One region of the Pseudomonas sp. A125 genome, then DNA from elsewhere that is predicted to be linked to it. Evidence: predicted binding sites of a transcription regulator. Region 1 holds the regulator's gene; the other holds the start of a gene.

What was found. The regulator FliA, encoded in region 1, starts transcription of late flagellar genes. The targets are predictions, from matches to a motif close to CTAAAGTTTNNNNNNNNNNNGCCGNTAA.
Region 2: the regulator FliA is predicted to act here: its motif matches at 4,781-4,808, upstream of ACZRN6_RS12845 (flagellar protein MotY).

Annotation. Positions count from the first base shown of each region.
Region 1 covers NZ_JBUZVP010000024.1:97,360-108,515, reverse strand. The annotation lists gene ACZRN6_RS26945 (S-type pyocin domain-containing protein) at 1-720, shown strand, start outside; gene ACZRN6_RS26940 (DUF6392 family protein) at 720-1,199, shown strand; gene flhA (flagellar biosynthesis protein FlhA) at 1,396-3,510, shown strand; gene flhF (flagellar biosynthesis protein FlhF) at 3,522-4,838, shown strand; gene fleN (flagellar synthesis regulator FleN) at 4,945-5,778, shown strand; gene fliA (RNA polymerase sigma factor FliA) at 5,775-6,515, shown strand; gene ACZRN6_RS26915 (chemotaxis response regulator CheY) at 6,686-7,060, shown strand; gene ACZRN6_RS26910 (protein phosphatase CheZ) at 7,079-7,867, shown strand; gene ACZRN6_RS26905 (chemotaxis protein CheA) at 7,879-10,092, shown strand; gene ACZRN6_RS26900 (protein-glutamate methylesterase/protein-glutamine glutaminase) at 10,142-11,156, shown strand, end outside.
Region 2 covers NZ_JBUZVP010000008.1:44,356-55,511, forward strand. The annotation lists gene nth (endonuclease III) at 178-816, shown strand; gene ACZRN6_RS12830 (PA3496 family putative envelope integrity protein) at 924-1,109, shown strand; gene ACZRN6_RS12835 (response regulator transcription factor) at 1,175-1,807, opposite strand; gene ACZRN6_RS12840 (argininosuccinate synthase) at 2,462-3,679, opposite strand; gene ACZRN6_RS12845 (flagellar protein MotY) at 3,809-4,717, opposite strand; gene pyrC (dihydroorotase) at 4,874-5,920, shown strand; gene rnt (ribonuclease T) at 5,917-6,594, shown strand; gene ACZRN6_RS12860 (peroxiredoxin) at 6,848-7,450, opposite strand; gene ACZRN6_RS12865 (bacterioferritin-associated ferredoxin) at 7,694-7,912, shown strand; gene bfr (bacterioferritin) at 8,113-8,583, shown strand; gene grxD (Grx4 family monothiol glutaredoxin) at 8,662-9,000, opposite strand; gene ACZRN6_RS12880 (molybdopterin oxidoreductase family protein) at 9,100-11,156, opposite strand, start outside.

The DNA.
Region 1 (11,156 bases):
CTGCATACAAGGCCGGGCAGTGGCGCCGATCGTGTGCCGGTAACACAGGCCAGATGGAGCGCCGACAAGAGCGCGATGGTGGCTGTATTGGACGGTATTTCCATCATCTGGACGCCGAACAACGGCCCGGTGGTGAATGCGCCGACGCCTTATCCCGGTACCCCTGAGAGGTTGGATAACCTGCTGGTGCATCCGATTCCGGTGGGGCAGGAGACGGGGATTACGCACTATCCGGGACGGGATGCTGAGGACGTTACCTGGCAGGATACGATCATCACGTTTCCTGCTGATTCGGGTGTGCCGCCGTTGTATTTGGTGTTTGCCAAGCCGGCGGTAAAGCCGTTGGAGGTAGATACTTACGGTGCATTCAGTGGACGACCAAGAAACGGTTTACATGTGGATCACATGCCCTCTCAGGCCGCCTTGAAGCGTTATTTGGAAGCAAAAGCAGAGCTTGATGATGATGAAATCGGAGCATTAATGAGGAGTGTTGGCGGCATCGCTATTCCTGCACGGGTTCATCAAAGGTTTAGCGAGACATATGGCGGTAGAAATACTAAGGCTAGGCAACGTTTGGACGCCGGCGATCTGCGGGAAGCAGTTGAGAGTAATTTCGATGCAATAAAGCATTACCTGTTAGAGGAGGGGTACTCGGAGTCTGAACTTGAGGGCGCGCGTGCCAAACTGCACAAAGTAAATGAAGATCAGGGGTGGTACTGATGGACTCTTTCACAATAAACGGCTGGCTGGTGGGGCTTGGTCGCACCTATGGTGAGCTTGTCAGCGAAGGTGCAATTCTTAACCTTCCGTTGAAGCCAATGTTTGACACGCCTGACAATGAGGATTTACTTCAGAATCCTGCAGCTGGCGTGAAGCTATGGTTTTGGGCTGATTCCAAGCGCTTGAAAAAAGTAATGATCACTTTGATCCAGACAGTTGGCCAGCCGGTCTATACAGGTCAATTGCCTGAACCGTTCGGGCTGCATATGAACCGGGGTTCAGTGCGTAACGTTCTCGGGGAACCGAATGAGTCGAAACTCCCTGTCAAGCTTCCCGGTGGTCTTGGGATGCGAAGTGGCTCAGATACTTATTATCTGACTCAAGCGGCTTATCCTAACGTTAAGGTGACGTTCAGCTACCTCGAAAACCTGTCCGTGAACAACATTAGCTTCTCCCTGATCAAGGTCGACCAAGACTGATCGTTTTCGTACGCCCAAAGCAAAAAAGGGGGCGCATTTATTTCGTCGAAGATAAATGCGCCTACCCAACAAAAATCCTCCTCCCGTCCCCCTCAAGCAAAAGTTGGAAGGCTTCTTGCAATACCGCCTCCAGGACGCCTCCCGGCGTCAAAAGTTTGCTTCAAGGAAACGAGGAATACCGGTGGATCGTTCTCAAATGCTCAACACGGCCCGTGGCACCCTGACTGACCTCTCGCGGGGCAATCTGGGTGTGCCGTTGTTGTTGCTGGTGATGCTGGCAATGATGATGTTGCCGATGCCGCCGTTCCTGCTGGATGTGTTCTTTACCTTCAACATCGCGCTGTCCGTGGTGGTGCTGCTGGTGTGCGTATACGCCCTGCGGCCACTGGATTTCGCGGTGTTCCCGACCATCCTGCTGATCGCCACGCTGCTGCGCCTGGCGCTTAACGTGGCCTCCACCCGCGTGGTGATGCTCCACGGCCAGGACGGCCACGCCGCCGCAGGCAAGGTGATCCAGGCCTTCGGCGAAGTGGTGATTGGCGGTAACTATGTGGTCGGTATCGTGGTGTTCGCGATCCTGATGATCATCAACTTTGTGGTGGTGACCAAGGGCGCCGGGCGGATTTCCGAGGTGAGCGCACGTTTCACCCTCGACGCGATGCCCGGCAAACAGATGGCCATCGACGCCGACCTCAACGCCGGCCTGATCGATCAGAACCAGGCCAAGACCCGTCGCCTTGAAGTCGCACAGGAAGCCGAGTTCTACGGTTCCATGGACGGTGCCAGCAAATTCGTGCGCGGCGACGCCATCGCCGGCCTGCTGATTCTGTTTATCAACCTGATCGGCGGCATGGCGGTCGGTATCTTCCAGCACGGCATGAGCTTCGGCGACGCCGGCAAGGTTTACGCCTTGCTGACCATCGGTGACGGTTTAGTGGCGCAATTGCCATCACTGTTGTTATCTACAGCTGCGGCGATCATGGTCACCCGTGCTTCGGGCTCCGAAGACATGGGTAAGCAGATCAGTCGGCAGATGTTTGCCTCGCCCAAGGCGCTGGCTGTGGCGGCGGGCATCATGGCGATCATGGGCATCGTGCCGGGTATGCCGCATTTCTCGTTCTTGAGCATGGCGGCCTTGGCGGCAGGCGGTGCCTATCTGTTCTGGAAAAAGCAAAACAACATCAAGGTGATCGCCCAGCAGGAGGTCGCGCGCCAGCAGGAACTGCTGCCGTCACCGGCCCGCGCCCAGGAAACCAAGGAGTTGGGCTGGGACGACGTGACCCCGATCGACATGATTGGCCTGGAAGTCGGCTACCGCCTGATTCCGCTGGTAGACCGCAACCAGGGCGGGCAATTGCTGGCGCGGATCAAGGGCGTGCGCAAGAAGCTGTCCCAGGACCTGGGCTTTTTGATGCCCACCGTGCACATCCGCGACAACCTCGACCTGGCCCCGAGTGCTTACCGCCTGACCCTGATGGGCGTGATCCTGGCCGAAGCCGAGATCTACCCGGACCGCGAACTGGCGATCAACCCGGGCCAGGTATTCGGCAGCCTCAATGGCATTACCGCCAAAGATCCGGCTTTTGGCCTGGAAGCGGTATGGATCGAAATCAGCCAGCGCAGCCAGGCGCAGTCGCTGGGCTACACCGTGGTCGACGCCAGTACGGTGGTCGCAACGCACCTCAACCAAATTCTGTACAAGCACTCCCACGAGCTGCTGGGGCACGAAGAAGTCCAGCAACTCTTGCAATTGCTGGCCAAGGCCTCGCCCAAGCTCGCCGAAGAGCTGGTGCCGGGCGTGCTGTCCACCTCACAACTGCTCAAGGTGTTGCAAGCGCTGTTGGCCGAACAGGTGCCGGTGCGGGACATTCGCAGCATTGCCGAAGCCATCGCCAACAATGCCGCCAAGAGTCAAGATACTGCCGCCCTGGTGGCCGCCGTGCGCGTCGGATTGTCGCGTGCAATCGTCCAAAGCATTGTAGGGCTTGACTCCGAGCTGCCTGTTATCACCCTGGAGCCAAGGTTGGAACAAATATTGCTCAATAGTATTCAGAAGGCAGGGCAGGGCGCCGATGAAGGCGTGTTGCTGGAGCCAAGCATGGCTGAGAAGCTGCAGCGTTCGTTGATTGAGGCCGCGCAGCGCCAGGAGATGGAAGGCCATCCGGTGATCCTGCTGGTAGCAGGGCCCGTGCGGGCGATGTTGTCGCGGTTTGGACGCCTGGCTATTCCGAATTTGCACGTTTTGGCTTATCAGGAAATTCCTGACAACAAGCAAGTGACTATCGTCGCGACTGTAGGGCCCAACGGCTGAGGTAGTGGGATATGCAAGTGAAGCGTTTTTTCGCCGCCGATATGCGTCAGGCCATGAAACTGGTACGTGATGAGTTGGGCGCCGACGCTGCGATTATCGGTAACCGTCGTATTGCCGGCGGTGTCGAGCTGACGGCTGCCCTCGATTACAAGCCCTCGGCCCTGGCGCCGCGTGTGCCAAACATGGAACTGGAAGACGAGCTGCGCAAGACCGCTTCGCGCATTGTCTCGGCCCAGGCTGAACTGAGCATGCGTGGCGACAGCGACGCCACCACCAATCGCCAGCTGTTTGCCGGCCTGCCGCTGACGGCGTCCGAACCTCTGGTAGAACCGACGTTTGTTGAACCGCCACGTCCTGCTGCGCCCGCTCCGGCGCCAGCAGTAGATCAGCGCGTGTTCGACTCGATGCGTTTTGAACTCAATGGCCTGCGTGAACTGCTGGAAGTGCAGTTGGGCTCGCTGGCCTGGAACCAGTTGCAGGGCAGCCAGCCGCAGCAGGCCAACCTGTGGCGCCGCCTGCAACGCATCGGCCTGTCCGGCCCGTTGTCCCGCGACCTGCTGCAGCTGACCACCCAGATTGAAGAACCTCGTCAGGCCTGGCGCATGCTCCTGGCCCACCTGGCGCGGATGATTGTCACCCCGGAAATCGAACCCCTGGAAGAAGGCGGCGTGATTGCCATGGTCGGCCCTGCCGGCATGGGCAAGACCACCACCCTGGCCAAGCTGGCCGCGCGTTACGTGCTTAAGTACGGCGCTTCGAATATTGCCCTGGTGAGCATGGACAGCTACCGCATCGGCGCCCAGGAGCAACTCAAGACCCTGGGCCGCATCCTCAATGTGCCGGTGACCCATGTCGACCCGGGCCAGTCCCTGGCCAACGCCCTCGACCCGCTGCTGCGCAAGCGCGTGGTGTTGATCGACACCGCCGGCCTGCAAGCCAGCGACCCGGCACTGCGCATGCAACTGGAAAGCCTGGCCGGGCGCGGGATCAAATCCAGAAACTATTTGGTACTTGCTACCACCAGCCAGAAACAGGTATTGACCGCCGCCTACCACAGCTACAAGCGCTGCGGGCTGGCGGGCTGCATCCTGACTAAACTGGATGAAACGGCGAGCCTGGGCGAAGTATTGAGCCTGGCCATCAGCCATGAATTACCGGTCGCCTACCTGACCGACGGGCCGCGGATCCCGGATGATTTGCATCTGCCGCGCCGTCATCAGTTGGTCAGCCGGGCTGTCAGTGTGCAAATGCAGGAAGAACCGAGTGAGGAAGCGATGGCCGACATGTTCGCTGACCTCTACCACAGCCCGAACAAACGAGTCGGCTGAGGACAACATGAACACAGTGCAAAGTATCTACATCGATGGTCTGCCAGCAGTTCGCGCGGCCAACATATGTAGCCTGCGTCTAAGCAAGACAAGGTAAAGAAATAAAATGGGCAGCATGCATCCCGTACAGGTGATCGCGGTGACCGGCGGCAAAGGTGGCGTCGGGAAAACTAACGTGTCAGTGAATTTGTCCCTGGCCCTGGCAGAGCTTGGCCGTCGCGTCATGCTGCTGGATGCTGACCTGGGTCTGGCGAACGTCGACGTTCTGCTGGGACTGACGCCTAAACACACCCTGGCCGACGTCATTGAAGGCCGCTGTGAGCTGCGCGACGTGCTGTTGCAGGGCCCCGGCGGGATTCGCATCGTGCCGGCCGCTTCCGGCACCCAGAGCATGGTGCACCTGAGCCCGGCGCAACATGCCGGCCTGATTCAAGCGTTCAGTGACATCGGCGACAACCTCGACGTACTGGTGATCGACACCGCCGCCGGGATCGGTGAGTCCGTGGTCAGCTTCGTGCGCGCTGCGCAAGAAGTGTTGCTGGTGGTGTGCGACGAACCCACCTCGATCACCGACGCCTACGCCCTGATCAAACTGCTTAACCGTGACTACGGCATGAACCGCTTCCGCGTGCTGGCCAACATGGCCCAAAGCCCGCAGGAAGGGCGAAATCTGTTCGCCAAGTTGACCAAGGTCACGGATCGCTTCCTCGATGTCGCCTTACAATACGTTGGCGCAGTTCCTTACGACGAGTGCGTACGCAAGGCCGTGCAAAAGCAGCGTGCGGTCTATGAAGCGTTCCCTCGTTCGAAGTGCGCATTGGCGTTCAAGGCTATTGCCCAGAAGGTCGATACCTGGCCGTTGCCCGCCAACCCGCGCGGGCATCTGGAGTTTTTCGTCGAGCGATTGGTGCATCAGACGAGCGCAGGACCGGTGCTATGACAGCCAGCGGCTACAACCTTTACAAGAAGTCGGCACGTGACAGTCAGGTCGAATTGATCGAGCGCTATGCGCCCCTGGTCAAGCGCATTGCCTATCACTTGCTGGCGCGCCTGCCCGCCAGCGTGCAGGTCGAAGACTTGATCCAGGCCGGGATGATCGGCTTGCTCGAAGTGTCGACCAAGTACGACGCGAGCAAGGGCGCGAGTTTCGAGACCTACGCGGGTATTCGTATCCGTGGGGCCATGCTCGATGAAGTGCGTAAAGGTGATTGGGCGCCGCGTTCGGTACACCGCAATACGCGGATGGTAAGTGACGCAATTCGCTCAATTGAAGCAAAAACCGGTCGCGACGCTAAAGATCACGAAGTTGCGGCCGAACTCCAATTGAGTCTCGACGATTACTACGGGATTTTGAACGATACCTTGGGCAGCCGCCTGTTCAGTTTCGACGACCTGTTACAGGACGGCGAGCATGAAGGGCTGCACGAGGACGGCGCGAGTGCTCATCTCGAACCGTCACGCGACCTGGAAGATGAACGCTTCCAAAGTGCGCTGGCGGACGCGATTGCCAATTTGCCGGAGCGTGAGCGACTGGTGTTGGCGCTGTACTACGACGAAGAGCTGAACCTCAAGGAAATCGGTGAGGTCCTGGGGGTCAGCGAATCGCGGGTCAGCCAGTTACACAGCCAGTGCGCAGCCCGCTTGCGGGGGCGTTTGGGAGAGTGGCGAGCGCGCTGACAGGCAGTGTGGGGACACTGCGAACGATACCGTCCAGGCCTTGCGCCCGGACGGGCTTGGCCCGTGGTGCGCCCCCGGTAGTCCTTTTTGTGTAACGCCTGTTGATTGATATGGCGCGCCCAGGTGCTGGGCGCGTTTAAGACTGCTTGGAGGTCGAATTGGACAAGAACATGAAAATCCTCATCGTTGATGACTTCTCAACGATGCGGCGGATCATAAAAAACCTGTTGCGTGACCTTGGGTTCACTAACACGGTCGAGGCGGATGATGGCATTACAGCGATTCCGATCCTCAACAGCGGGAGCATCGACTTTCTGGTAACGGACTGGAACATGCCGGGCATGACCGGTATCGACCTGCTGCGCCACGTGCGCGCGGATGAAAAACTGCGCAGCCTGCCTGTGCTGATGGTGACCGCTGAAGCCAAGCGTGAACAGATCATCGAAGCCGCCCAGGCTGGGGTCAACGGCTACGTGGTCAAGCCATTCACTGCATTGGCGTTGAAAGAGAAGATCGAAAAAATCTTCGAACGCATCGGTCATTGATGCTGCCACGGGGGAGCTATGGAGCATAAAGAAACGTCACAGGGCGATTTTGAGTCGACCCTGAAAAAACATGCTCACCAACTCGTCGAAAGCCTTGAAAAAGGCCAGTTCGGTGACGCGGTGCAGTTAATCCATGAGCTCAACCAGACCCGTGACCGCGGCCTGTACCAGGAAGTGGGCAAACTTACGCGTGAGTTGCACAGTGCGATTGTCAATTTCCAGATTGACCCGCACATGCCCCAGGCCGAAGAAATCTCGCAGATCACGGATGCCACCGAACGCCTGTCCTATGTGGTCCGGCTGACTGAGGCGGCGGCCAACCGCACCATGGACCTGGTGGAAAACGCCACGCCTCTGGTCAACGGTATGGCCAGTGAAGCCAAGGCCCTGAGCAACGATTGGGGCCGGTTCATGCGTCGGGAAGTGGGCGCTGAAGAGTTTCGTGAACTGGCGCGCCGGGTCGAAGGCTTTTTGTCGCGCAGCGAGCAGGACAACCGCACGGTTTCCAGCAACCTCAACGACATCCTGCTGGCCCAGGACTACCAGGACCTCACCGGCCAGGTGATCAAGCGCGTCACCCAACTGGTCACCGAAGTGGAAAGCAACCTGCTCAAACTGGTGTTGATGGCGGGCCAGGTCGACCGGTTTGCCGGCATCGAACATGACCGCGAAGCGATCCTTTCTGAAAAAGATCCACAAAAACACCTCGCCAAGGGTGAAGGTCCGCAGATTCATGCCGATAAACGTGAAGACGTTGTATCCGGGCAAGACGACGTAGACGATTTGCTGTCCAGTTTAGGCTTCTAAGGAGCACACCCATGAGCTTCGGCGCCGATGAAGAAATCCTTCAGGATTTCCTTGTAGAGGCCGGCGAAATTTTAGAGCAACTGTCCGAACAACTGGTCGAGCTGGAAAGCCGACCGGATGATGCGAACCTGCTCAATGCAATTTTTCGCGGTTTTCACACTGTAAAAGGGGGCGCCGGCTTCCTCCAGCTCCATGAGCTGGTGGAGTGCTGTCACATCGCCGAGAACGTGTTCGACATCCTGCGCAAGGGTGAGCGGCACGTCGACTCGGAACTGATGGACGTGATCCTGGAAGCACTGGACGCAGTCAACGGCATGTTCAGTGAAGTGCGCGAACGTGCACCGATCACTGCCGCCACCCCGGAACTGCTGGCCGCCCTGGCGCGCCTGGCAGAACCTGCGGCCAACGCGCCGGTGGTTGTAGCGGTGGCCGAACCTGTCGCCGAGCCTGCGGGCGATGTGACCGACAGCGAATTTGAACAACTGCTGGACTCGCTGAACGCCATCAAGGCCCAAGCCGAAGTCCCCGTTGCCAGTGCGCAGGCCTCAGTGCCGACCTCTGAAGACATTACCGACGCCGAATTCGAGTCGTTACTAGACCAGTTGCATGGCAAGGGCCAGTTTGCCCCGGATGCGGTGGCCGCAGCGCCAGCGCCTACGCAAGCAGCGGCGCCTGCCAGCAATGAAATCACCGACGACGAGTTCGAAGCGCTGCTGGACCAGTTGCACGGCAAAGGCTCGTTTGCCGCCGACGCGCTGCCGGAAGTCGCCGCAACAACCGCAACAGCCGCTGCACCTGCAGCGCCCGCTGCTGCCGCTCCGGCTGCCGATGGGCTGATCTCTGATCACGAATTCGAAGCCTTGCTGGATGAACTGCACGGCAAGGGCAAGTTTACTGAAGTGGCTGGCGCTGCTGCACCGGCGGCTACTGCCGCCGCTGTCGCAACACCGCCTCCGGTAGCCGCCAGGGCCGCCGCGCCAGTGGCTGCCAAGCCGGCGCCTGCACCGGCGCGTGCCGCTGCGGCCCCGGCTGCAGACAAGCAACCGGCCAGTGAAGCCGAAACCACCGTGCGCGTTGATACCGCGCGCCTGGACGACATCATGAACATGGTCGGCGAACTGGTGCTGGTGCGTAACCGCCTGGTGCGCCTGGGCCTCAACAGCGGCGATGAGGCCATGCAAAAGGCCGTGTCGAACCTCGACGTGGTCACCGCAGACCTGCAAACCGCCGTCATGAAGACCCGGATGCAGCCGATCAAGAAAGTCTTCGGCCGCTTCCCGCGCCTGGTTCGCGACCTGGCACGCCAGCTCAAGAAAGAGATCAACCTGGAACTGGTGGGTGAAGAAACCGACCTCGACAAAAACCTTGTCGAGGCCCTGGCCGACCCGCTGGTCCACTTGGTGCGCAACGCCGTCGACCACGGCATCGAGTCCCCGGAAGAACGTGAAGCCTCGGGCAAGAACCGCCTGGGCAAAGTGATTCTGGCGGCCGAACAGGAAGGCGACCACATCCTGCTGTCGATCACCGATGACGGCAAAGGCATGGACCCCACCGTACTGCGCAACATTGCGGTCAAGCGTGGCGTGATGGACAAGGACGCCGCCGACCGCCTGACCGACACCGAGTGCTACAACCTGATTTTTGCGCCGGGCTTCTCGACCAAGACCGAGATTTCCGACGTGTCGGGCCGTGGCGTGGGCATGGACGTGGTGAAGACCAAGATCAGCCAGCTCAACGGCTCGATCAACATCTACTCGACCAAGGGCCAGGGCTCGAAGATCGTCATCAAGGTGCCGTTGACCCTGGCGATCATGCCGACCCTGATGGTGATGCTGGGCAACCAGGCGTTCGCCTTCCCGTTGGTCAACGTCAACGAAATCTTCCACCTCGACCTGTCGCGCACCAACGTGGTGGACGGCCAGGAAGTGGTGATCGTGCGCGACAAGGCGTTGCCGCTGTTCTACCTCAAGCGTTGGCTGGTGGCCTCGGCCAAGCACGAAGAGCAGCGCGAAGGCCATGTGGTGATTCTCTCCGTGGGCACCCAGCGTATCGGCTTTGTGGTCGATCAACTGGTGGGCCAGGAAGAAGTGGTCATCAAGCCTTTGGGCAAAATGCTGCAGGGAACCCCGGGTATGTCGGGTGCGACCATCACCGGTGACGGTCGGATCGCGCTGATTCTCGACGTTCCGAGCATGCTCAAGCGTTACGCCGCACGGCGTATTTGATTCGGCCCGGGCAGGGCGGTTGTCCCTCGCCCGGCCTAACGGAGTGTTTATGGTAGTCAAGGTCCTGGTGGTGGACGATTCGGGTTTCTTCCGCCGCCGCGTCTCGGAAATTCTTTCATCGGATTCCAATATCCAGGTGGTCGGCACGGCCACCAACGGCAAAGAGGCGATCGATCAGGCCATGGCCCTCAAGCCAGACGTGATCACCATGGACTACGAGATGCCGATGATGGACGGCATCACGGCGGTGCGGCACATCATGCAGCGCTGCCCGACCCCGGTGTTGATGTTCTCTTCGCTGACCCACGAAGGCGCCCGGGTCACCCTGGATGCGCTGGACGCCGGCGCGGTGGACTTCCTGCCGAAGAATTTCGAAGACATCTCGCGTAACCCCGAGAAGGTCAAGCAGATGCTCTGCGAGAAGGTGCACAGCATCTCCCGCAGTAACCGTCGCAGCTTGTTCAGTGCGCCGGCGCCGGCACCGGTTGCGCCGCCACCGGCAGCCCCCAGCACCTTTGGTCGCCCGGCGGCTGCGCCGGTTGCGCGCCCGGCCGTGGCTCCGGTGCGTGCGGCTGCGCCCACCGCGCATTCACCGGCACCCAAGCGCAAAGCCTACAAGCTGGTGGCCATCGGTACGTCCACGGGCGGTCCGGTCGCCTTGCAGCGGGTGTTGACCCAGCTGCCGGCCAACTTCCCGGCCCCGATCGTGTTGATCCAGCATATGCCGGCCGCGTTCACCAAGGCCTTCGCCGAGCGCCTGGACAAGCTGTGCCGCATCAGCGTCAAGGAAGCCGAGGATGGCGATATCCTGCGCCCAGGCCTCGCGCTGCTGGCCCCTGGCGGCAAGCAGATGATGGTCGATGGCCGTGGTGCGATCAAAATCCTGCCGGGCGATGAACGCCTGAACTACAAGCCGTGTGTGGACATCACCTTCGGTTCTGCGGCCAAGTCCTACGGCGACAAAGTTCTGGCGGTGGTGTTGACCGGCATGGGCGCCGACGGCCGTGAAGGCGCGCGCCTGCTCAAGCAGGGCGGCAGCGCTATCTGGGCTCAGGATGAAGCCA
Region 2 (11,156 bases), on a different contig from region 1:
GAGCAGGCGCTCGCGGCGTTGGCGGGGCCCGATGCCCACACTTGAACCCCTTGATCACCAGCCGCACGCGATGAAGCGTGTACGGCTGCTGGCCGCCGCGTTTATCCTGCCCGGGTTATTGCCCGCCTGGGCCGTTCTTCATAACCCACTGACTGCCCGCAAGGAACCGCTCGCCCCATGAACGCCGCAAAACGCCTGGAAATTTTCCGCCGGCTTCACGAAGACAACCCGGAACCGAAAACCGAACTGGCCTATTCCTCGCCGTTCGAGTTGCTGATCGCGGTGATTCTCTCGGCCCAGTCCACAGACGTCGGCGTCAACAAGGCCACCGCCAAGCTGTATCCAGTGGCCAACACACCGGAGGCGATTTACGCGCTTGGGGTTGAAGGGTTGTCGGAATACATCAAGACCATCGGCCTGTACAACAGCAAGGCGAAGAATGTCATCGAGACCTGCCGGCTGCTGGTGGAGTTGCACGGCAGTGAAGTACCACAGACGCGGGAAGCCCTGGAAGCGCTTCCGGGCGTAGGCCGCAAAACGGCCAACGTGGTGCTCAATACGGCATTTCGCCAATTGACCATGGCGGTGGATACGCACATTTTTCGGGTCAGCAACCGCACCGGGATTGCCCGTGGGAAGAATGTGGTGGAGGTAGAAAAACAGCTGATGAAGTTTGTGCCCAAGCCCTACCTGCTGGATTCACATCATTGGTTGATCCTTCACGGACGCTATGTCTGCCAGGCCCGCAAGCCGCGCTGTGGCAGTTGTCGCATCGAAGACCTGTGCGAATACAAGGAAAAGACTTCCGACGATTGAGCCATCATTGCTTTTATCGATGAGTCGATTGAAAAAATCTTTTTTACCAGGCCCGAGATTATCGTTATAAGGAGCGCCAACGGCAGTCTTAGCCTGGAGTTAACCTTATGAGCACTGGCAAAGAACAACTGGATGTAGAAGACGACGTTGTTGGCGCTGAATCTGACGATGATGCAGCAGAAACACCGGTAGAGGTGGCCAAGACCAATTTGAGCAAACGCCGCACCATCGATAACCTTCTGGAAGAGCGGCGCTTGCAAAAACAGTTGGCCGATTACGACTTCGATCTCTAATCGACCCAACGATAAACAGAAGCCTCCCTCACGGAGGCTTTTTACTGCATGCCAGTGCCGCCGAGCTACACCAACCCGTTGCGCTGGGCCAGCTCGATCAAATCCACCAGGGAGCGTGCGTTGAGCTTGAGCAGCAAGCGAGTCTTGTAGGTGCTCACGGTTTTGTTGCTCAGGAACATGCCATCGGCGATCTCCTTGTTGGTCTTGCCGCGGGCCAGTTGCTGCAACACCATCATCTCCCGGCCGGACAGGCGCTCGACCATGTCCGCCTCGCTGGCGTTACCCATGGTGGAGCGCACCGAATTCAGCGCCTGGTTCGGGAAGTAGCTGTACCCGCACAGCACTGCCTTGACGGCACTCAATAGCTCGGTGAGGTCCTGTTGCTTGCACACATAACCGGCAGCACCCGCCTGCATGCAACGCATGGAAAAATGCCCGGGCGCCTGAGAGGTGAGCACCAGCACCTTGAAGGGATGGGCCTGTTTGGTAGATGACAGACGGCATATAACTTCCAGGCCATCAAGTTTGGGAATTCCAATATCCAGTATGACAATGTCCGGCATATGCTCGCGCGCAAGTTGCAAGGCATCGACACCGTTATCGGTCTCGGCGACGACCTCATAACTATGACGCTCCATAAGCATACGCACAGCAAGACGAATGACGGGATGATCATCCACGATCAGCACTTTATTCATGGGCAAGTCCAATTTCGCTGTTCGAATTATTAAGAGCAAGCACAATAGCCTAGTCGTTTCCCGCTTGGCATAGCGCTCCCCCCCAAGCAACAGCAAGCAGAGACCCAACCCACAACGATATAGGATTTAACCTACAAAAAAACTCCAACACGGAGGCATCCGACTTTATTGAGGCTTTCAGAAGTTTCCGAGTACAAACATACTTTGAATGAATATTCCCCGAATGGCCGGGGCCAAGGTAAACGTGCCGCACACAAGTTTCAGCCAATGCCCCTTGCTTCCTGCCAGAACGCCCATACATCGGGGACGAAGCGTGCTCTCTAAAAGTTCCATCTCGCATATTTGATTTCACTCCAAAAATCCTACAGGCATGTCAGCAACTGACATGCACGTCGTACATTCATGAGTGAATTTTCTGTAGTACATAGTTCCTGTGTACGCAAAAAAAAGCATTTTCAACAATGCAGCCCTTAATACGCCAGGTTGAGCCTTAACAATAAACATTGCCCCTGTAAAACTATAAACATTCACTTAATGCCAATGAACGCATGACGATTGCATGCTACAAACTTAAACAAGGCGTACCAGACTCCGTATTCCGGGCAAAAAAAATGGCCCCTGGAAAGGGGCCATTGTTATCACCAGCTAAAACACTCAGAACAACTTGCGACCTTTGTTGGCCGCAATGCGCATGCGCAATGCGTTCAGCTTGATGAAGCCTGCCGCATCTGCCTGGTTGTAGGCGCCGCCGTCTTCTTCGAAGGTGGCGATGTTGGCATCGAACAGCGACTCGTCGGACTTGCGACCAGTCACGATCACGTTGCCCTTGTACAGCTTCAGGCGCACAACGCCGTTCACGTGTGCCTGGGAAGCGTCGATCATCTGTTGCAGCATCAGGCGCTCAGGGCTCCACCAGTAACCGGTGTAGATGAGGCTGGCGTATTTCGGCATCAGCTCATCCTTAAGGTGAGCGACTTCGCGGTCCAGGGTGATGGACTCGATGGCGCGGTGAGCGCGCAGCATGATGGTGCCGCCCGGGGTCTCGTAGCAGCCACGGGACTTCATGCCCACGTAACGGTTCTCGACGATGTCGAGGCGGCCGATACCGTGTTCGCCACCGATACGGTTCAGGGTCGCCAATACGGTGGCCGGGGTCATTTCGACGCCGTCCAGCGCGACGATGTCGCCGTTGCGGTAGGTCAGTTCCAGGTACTGGGCCTTGTCAGGAGCGTTCTCTGGGGAGACGGTCCATTTCCACATGTCTTCTTCGTGCTCGGTCCAGGTGTCTTCCAGCACGCCGCCTTCGTAGGAGATGTGCAGCAAGTTGGCGTCCATCGAGTACGGGGACTTCTTCTTGCCGTGACGCTCGATCGGGATGTTGTGCTTTTCGGCGTAATCCATCAGTTTTTCACGGGACAGCAGGTCCCATTCACGCCACGGAGCAATCACTTTTACGCCTGGCTTCAAGGCATAGGCGCCCAGTTCGAAACGCACCTGGTCGTTACCCTTGCCGGTGGCGCCATGGGAGATGGCGTCGGCGCCGGTTTCGTTGGCGATTTCGATCAGGCGCTTGGCGATCAGCGGACGTGCGATGGAAGTACCCAGCAGGTACTCGCCTTCGTAGACGGTGTTGGCGCGAAACATCGGGAAAACGAAATCGCGGACGAACTCTTCGCGCAGGTCGTCAATGTAGATCTCTTTCACGCCCATGGCTTGCGCCTTGGCACGTGCAGGTTCGACCTCTTCGCCCTGACCCAGGTCAGCGGTGAAGGTCACCACTTCACAGTTATAAGTATCCTGCAGCCACTTGAGGATCACCGAAGTGTCCAGGCCGCCGGAATACGCGAGAACGACCTTGTTTACGTCGGCCATGCCATCACTCCACGGGGTTGTACGGAAAGGCGTCGATTCTACCGATCAAAACCGTGAAATTACAGAGGCGCGACAGCAAATGAAGATAAAGCGACAGATTATGTCGAGTGAGCGACCCAGCGCCGCACCTTATGAGGTGGCGGCCGCGTTGCCGGGTGCCTTGGCTTGGGGCGCCGGTTTCTCGGGGGCTGCCACCCGTTCGAGCTGAATATTCACCCGGCGATTTTTTGCCCGGTTGGCCGCATTGGTGTTCGGCGCCAGCGGGTAGCTTTCGCCATGAAAACGCAGGGTAATCTGCGATTCCTGGATGCCATTGGCCTTGAAGTAGTCCATCACCGCCAACGCGCGACGCCGCGAGACATCACGATTGGTCAGGCGATTGCCACTGTTGTCGGAGTGACCGTTCAGCTCGACGTGGTTGACCGTGGGGTCGGCTTTCATGAACTCGAGAATCACCGAGAGCTTCTTCTTCGCCGCCGCATCCAGTTCAATGCCACCACCGGGGAAGCCCACTTCGGTCTGTTTGACCTGCTCGTAGTTCATCGGCAGCAGCTTGGTGGTACACAGCTGATAGTCGTTGTAGGCCTTGTTGAATTTCACCGGCAACAGGCGAATCTCGGAGTAGCCTCCTTCGCGCCCATAGTGCCGCACAGTCGGGCTGCGGCCTTCGAGCAAACCGGTGAACAAGCGCCCGGCCTGGGCCTGGGAGCTGTTAAACAGTACGTCACCACTGCCGACACGCACCGCGCCCAGGTTGATATCACCGCGCCCCGGTTGCCACGGCGCAGCTGCCGCGAGCAGGGTCGCGGAACCGGCGCCCAACGAACCGTTAAAGGCTTTCAGACGAAACGTCGCCTGCTCGCCGGCCCGGCGCACGAACTCGCCCGAGCCAAAATCGGTGATCGGCTGGGTCAGGCGGCACTCGAATTTATCGCCCTCCACTTTCCACTCAATATTCTCCAGACGTGTCTGGAACGTGAGGGCCATGGCGGGCAGGCTCGCGAACACACTGAGCAGGGCTAGATAATGCTGGCGCACGGGCGGCTCCACTGGTTTCTACAACACATCAAGGCGTCATACATCGTTAAGGCATACCCAGGGATATCGGTCGCATCCTGCAAAACTTGATAGCGAGTGCCTGCAAGAGTCTTTTCCGGTAGCATTCCCACCAGATTGACCCGCCTGGAATCCCCAATGTCCGACCGCCTGACCCTGCTGCGTCCCGACGACTGGCATATTCATCTTCGCGATGGTGCTGCGTTGCCCCAAACCGTGGCCGATGTAGCGCGCACGTTTGGCCGCGCCATCATCATGCCTAACCTGGTACCTCCGGTGCGTAACGCCGCGCAAGCCGACGCCTATCGCCAGCGTATCCTCGCTGTACGACCGGCCGGCAGCCGCTTCGAACCGTTGATGGTGCTGTACCTCACCGACCTCACTAAGCCCGAAGAAATTCGCGAGGCCAAGGCCAGTGGTTTCGTGCACGCCGCCAAGCTGTACCCGGCCGGCGCGACCACCAACTCCGATTCCGGCGTGACCAGTATCGACAAGATCCTGCCGGCCATCGAAGCCATGGCCGAAGTGGGCATGCCGCTGCTGATCCACGGTGAAGTCACCCGGGGTGATGTGGATGTGTTCGATCGTGAAAAGATCTTCATCGACGAACACATGCGCCGCGTGGTCGAGTTGTTCCCGACCCTCAAGGTCGTGTTCGAACACATCACCACCGCTGAGGCCGTGCAGTTCGTCACCGAGGCTTCGGCCAACGTCGGCGCGACCATCACCGCGCATCACCTTTTATACAACCGCAACCACATGCTGGTGGGCGGGATTCGGCCGCACTTCTATTGCCTGCCGATTCTCAAGCGCAACACGCACCAGGTGGCGCTGCTTGATGCCGCCACCAGTGGCAGCGAGAAGTTTTTCCTCGGCACCGACTCTGCACCTCACGCCCAACACGCCAAGGAAGCTGCGTGTGGGTGTGCCGGCTGCTACACCGCCTATGCGGCAATCGAGTTGTATGCCGAAGCGTTCGAACAACGCAACGCCCTGGACAAGCTTGAAGGGTTCGCCAGCCTCAACGGCCCGCGCTTCTATGGCCTGCCGGCGAATACTGATCGCATTACCCTGGTCCGTGAAGACTGGACCGCCCCCACCAGCCTGCCGTTTGGCGAGCTGACCGTTATCCCGCTGCGCGCCGGTGAAACACTGCGCTGGCGCCTGCTGGAGGAACACCCGTGAGTGAAGACCATTACGACGACGACCAGGAACACGGCGGCGGTGGGGGCGGTTCCCGTCACCCGATGGCCGAGCGTTTTCGTGGCTACCTGCCGGTTGTCATCGACGTAGAAACCGGTGGTTTCAATTGCGCCACCGATGCGTTGCTGGAAATTGCTGCCACGACGATCGGCATGGATGAACAGGGTTTCGTGTTCCCGGAACACACCCACTTCTTCCGCGTCGAGCCGTTCGAAGGCGCCAACATCGAAGCGGCCGCCCTGGAGTTCACCGGAATCAAGCTGGACCATCCGCTGCGCATGGCAGTCAGTGAAGAAGCGGCGTTGACCGACATCTTCCGTGGCGTACGCAAGGCCTTGAAGGCCAATGGCTGCAAACGCGCGATCCTGGTGGGCCACAACAGCAGCTTCGACCTGGGCTTCCTCAACGCCGCCGTGACGCGCCTGGACATGAAGCGCAACCCGTTTCATCCGTTCTCCAGCTTCGACACCGCCACCCTCGCAGGCTTGGCCTATGGCCAGACCGTGCTGGCCAAGGCGTGCCAGGCTGCCGGTATCGACTTTGACGGTCGCGAGGCCCACTCGGCCCGCTACGACACCGAGAAGACAGCCGAGCTGTTCTGCGGCATCGTCAACCGCTGGAAACAAATGGGCGGCTGGGAAGACTTCGGCGACTGAAGCTGACCCAAACAAGACCTCTGCAGCGAGCGGGCTTCTGTGACGAGGGGGCTTGCTCGCGCTGGGCTGCGTAGCGGCCCCGATAACCCCGCCGTGGTTAACCTGTTAAACCGCGGTGTCAGGTTCTGGGGCCGCTTCGCAGCCCAGCGCGAGCAAGCTCGCTCGCCACAACAGCTTGCTCGCCACAAAACCAAATGCAGCACATAAAAAAACCGGCCTTCTCAGGCCGGTTTTTTTGTACCGCGAAGCTGGCTTACAACTTGCCAGCGTTCTCGGTCAGGTAAGCCGCAACGCCTTCTGGCGAAGCGTTCATGCCTTTGTCGCCTTTTTTCCAGTTGGCAGGGCAGACTTCGCCGTGCTCTTCGTGGAATTGCAGAGCGTCGACCAGGCGGATCAGCTCTTCCATGTTACGGCCCAGCGGCAGGTCGTTGATGATCTGCGAGCGCACAACGCCCTTGTCGTCGATCAGGAACGCGCCACGGAAGGCCACGCCGCCTTCGGACTCAACGTCGTAGGCCTTGGCGATGTCGTGCTTCATGTCGGCAGCCATGGTGTATTTGACTTTGCCGATGCCGCCATCATTGATGGCGGTGTTGCGCCAGGCGTTGTGGGTGAAATGGGAGTCGATGGAAACGGCTACCACTTCAACGTTACGCGCCTTGAAGTCGTCCATGCGGTGATCCAGAGCGATCAGCTCCGAAGGGCAGACGAAGGTGAAGTCCAGCGGGTAGAAGAACACCAGGCCGTATTTGCCTTTGATGGCTTCAGACAGTTTGAAGCTGTCTACGATTTCGCCATTGCCGAGGACGGCAGGTACGTCGAAATCCGGGGCTTTTTTGCCGACGAGTACGCTCATTGGGTATCTCCTGATGGTGGTGACTTGAAGTAAAAGGATCCCTTCCAGTGTGCCGTGGGTAGACGACAGCCCTGTGACGGGATCACGCTTCGTGAAGACCGACCATCATACACGGCTCGGGAAAAAACCGTTCGTCAGTGGGTAATCATTCTGACCCAAACCATCGAGAAACTACTTTGACAATCATTCTCGTTAACATTAAGATCCATCGCACTTAAGCCTTACCCGCGATGGTTCTCCCTTATGTATGTCTGCCTCTGCACTGGCGTCACCGACGGACAAATCCGCGAAGCAATCTATGAAGGTTGCTGCAGCTACAAGGAAGTACGTGAAACCACCGGCGTTGCCAGCCAATGCGGCAAATGCGCCTGCCTCGCCAAGCAAGTGGTACGGGAGACCCTGACGCAGCTGCAAACTGCCCAGGCTGCGATCCCCTACTCAGCAGAATTTACACACGCTTAATCGGCGTGTTTTAAAGAACCGGACTTAGTGTCCGGTTTTTTTATGCCCGCAATTCAAACAGTTAGCGCGAAGACGCGGAACACAAACATTCTTATTCCGATTAATTTTCATTTATTATTCAATAACTTAGGTTTGACAGTAGTAAATGCGCAGCTCAAACTCCGCCTTATATACAGCTAATACAGGGCAGGACCCCCATCATGAAAGGCGACATTACAGTCATCCAGCAACTCAACAAAATCCTTGCCAATGAACTGGTCGCGATCAATCAGTACTTCTTGCATGCGCGCATGTATGACGATTGGGGCCTGGAAAAGCTGGGCAAGCGTGAATACAAAGAATCCATCAAGGCCATGAAGGACGCAGACGCGCTGATCAAGCGCATCCTGTTCCTGGAAGGCCTGCCGAACGTGCAGGACCTGGGCAAGCTGAACATCGGCGAGCACACCCAGGAAATGATCAACTGCGACCTGAACTTCGAGCGCAAGAGCCACGCTGACCTCAAGGCCGCCATCGCGCATTGCGAAACCAAGGGCGACTTCGGCAGCCGTGAACTGCTGGAAGATATCCTTGAAGACCAGGAAGAACACATCGACTGGCTCGAAACCCAAATCGGCCTGATCGGCAAAGTGACTATCGAGAATTACCTGCAATCGCAGATGGGTGAATAACCCTTAATTCCCAGCCACTAAAAAGCCCCGCTCTCTTTCGAGAAGCGGGGCTTTTTTATTGCCGCTACCTGGAATAAATCAGGCTTCGGTCTTCGCAGCGGCTTTTTCTGCTGCGTCTTTGATCAGTGCCTGCAACGAACCATCGGCCGCCATTTCGGTGATGATGTCGCTACCGCCGACCAGCTCACCGGCAACCCACAGCTGCGGGAAGGTTGGCCAGTTAGCGTACTTCGGCAGGTTGGCGCGGATTTCCGGGTTCTGCAGGATATCCACGTAGGCGAATTTCTCGCCACATTGCATGATTGCCTGGGAAGCCTTTGCGGAGAAGCCACACTGGGGAGCGTTAGGTGCGCCCTTCATGTAAAGCAGAATAGTGTTGCTGGCAATCTGCTCTTTGATCGTTTCGATGATATCCATGGAACACCTCGGCTGGAACTTTCCGACTCATGGGTCGGCACGGTGGCGCATTGTAACGCAAACCCCAGCGTGACGCTCGGACTCCCCGACAGACAATCCCTACGCCGCTGCCACCCGCACCGGCACACCGTTCAACGCCGCGTTGCCCGACAGTTCATCCAGTTGCCGCTCATCCGTCAGGTCATTCGCACTCGCCCCTGGCTGCCCGCTGGCGATGGTCATCTGCACGCCCGGGCGGCCATGGCCCCAGCCGTGGGGCAGGCTGACCACGCCAGGCATCATGTCCAGGCTGGCCAACACTTCCACTTCGATCATGCCGATGCGCGAACTCACACGCACCCGCTGCCCGTCGATAAGCTGACGGTGGGCCAGGTCGTCGGGATGCATCAGCAACTGGTGGCGGGGTTTGCCTTTCACCAGCCGGTGGTAGTTGTGCATCCAGGAGTTGTTGCTGCGTACATGCCGGCGGCCAATCAGCAGCAACTCATTCACCTCGGGCACTGGTTGCGCGGCAAAGCGTGCCAAGTCTGCGAGGATCACCGGCGGGGCGGCCTGCAAACGGCCATTGGCGGTTTTCATGCGGCCCGCCAGGTTGGGCTTCAGCGGCCCCAGGTCCAGGCCGTGAGGATGATCGGCCAGCTCGGCAATGGACAACCTGTCGCCATAAGGCCCGGCCCGCAGCCCAAAGTCGATCATCTGCGCAGGCGGCAGGGTTGGCTTGAGCGCAGTGCCGGTTTTCGCCGCAAACGCCTGGGCCAGTCCGACGAATATTTCCCAGTCATGCAACGCGCCCTCGGGTTTTGGCAGAATGGCGCGATTGAAGCGGGTGACGTTGCGCACCGCGAACATATTGAACGTGGTGTCGTAGTGATCGTTTTCCAGCGCCGAGGTGGACGGCAGGATCAGGTCGGCATAGCGCGTGGTTTCGTTGATATACAGGTCGATGCTTACCATGAACTCCAGGCCCTCCAGCGCCTGCTCCAACTGCCGGCCATTCGGTGTGGACAGCACCGGATTCCCCGCCACGGTTACAAGGGCGCGGATTTGCCCTTCGCCCTCGGTAAGCATTTCTTCGGCCAATGCAGAAACCGGCAACTCGCCACCGTACTCCGGCCGCCCGGAAACCCGGCTCTGCCAGCGATTGAAATGGCCGCCGGAGGTGGAAGCCACCAAGTCGACTGCCGGCGTGGTGCACAAGGCGCCACCGACTTGATCCAGGTTGCCGGTGACCAGGTTGATCAACTGCACCAGCCAATGGCACAGCGTGCCGAACGCCTGGGTCGAGACGCCCATGCGGCCATAACACACTGCCGTGTCGGCCGCGGCAAAATCCCGCGCCAACTGGCGGATCTGCTCGGCGGGCACTGCGCATTGGCGGCTCATGGCTTCAGCAGTGAATCCGGCGACGGCGTGGCGTACTTCATCCAGGCCGTCCACTGGCAGGTGACTGTCACGGGTGAGGTTTTCGGCAAACAGCGTATTGAGCAAGCCGAACAACAACGCCGCATCGCCGCCCGGGCGCACAAAAAGATGTTGGTCAGCCATCGCCGCCGTCTCGCTGCGCCGTGGGTCAACCACCACGACTTTGCCGCCGCGGGCCTGAATGGCCTTCAAACGTTTCTCTACATCCGGCACGGTCATGATGCTGCCGTTGGACGCCAGCGGGTTGCCACCAAGGATCAGCATGAAGTCGGTATGGTCGATGTCCGGGATCGGCAGCAACAGGCCGTGGCCGTACATCAGGTGGCTGGTGAGGTGATGGGGCAGTTGGTCCACCGAGGTCGCAGAGAATCGATTACGGGTCTTGAGCAGGCCCAGGAAGTAATTGCTGTGGGTCATCAGGCCATAGTTGTGCACGCTCGGATTGCCCTGGTACACCGCCACCGCGTTCTGCCCATGGCGCGCCTGGATGCCCGCGAGACGCTCGGCTACAAGCGCAAAGGCGTCTTCCCACGGGATAGGCTGCCATTCGCTGCCCACCCGCAGCATGGGCTGGTGCAGACGGTCCGGGTCATTCTGGATATCTTGCAGGGCTACAGCCTTGGGGCAGATATGGCCACGACTGAAGGTGTCCAGCGGGTCACCCTTGATCGAGGTGATCGCAAGGCTCCCGTCTTCGCCCTGGGTGGTTTCCAGTGTAAGGCCGCAGATGGCTT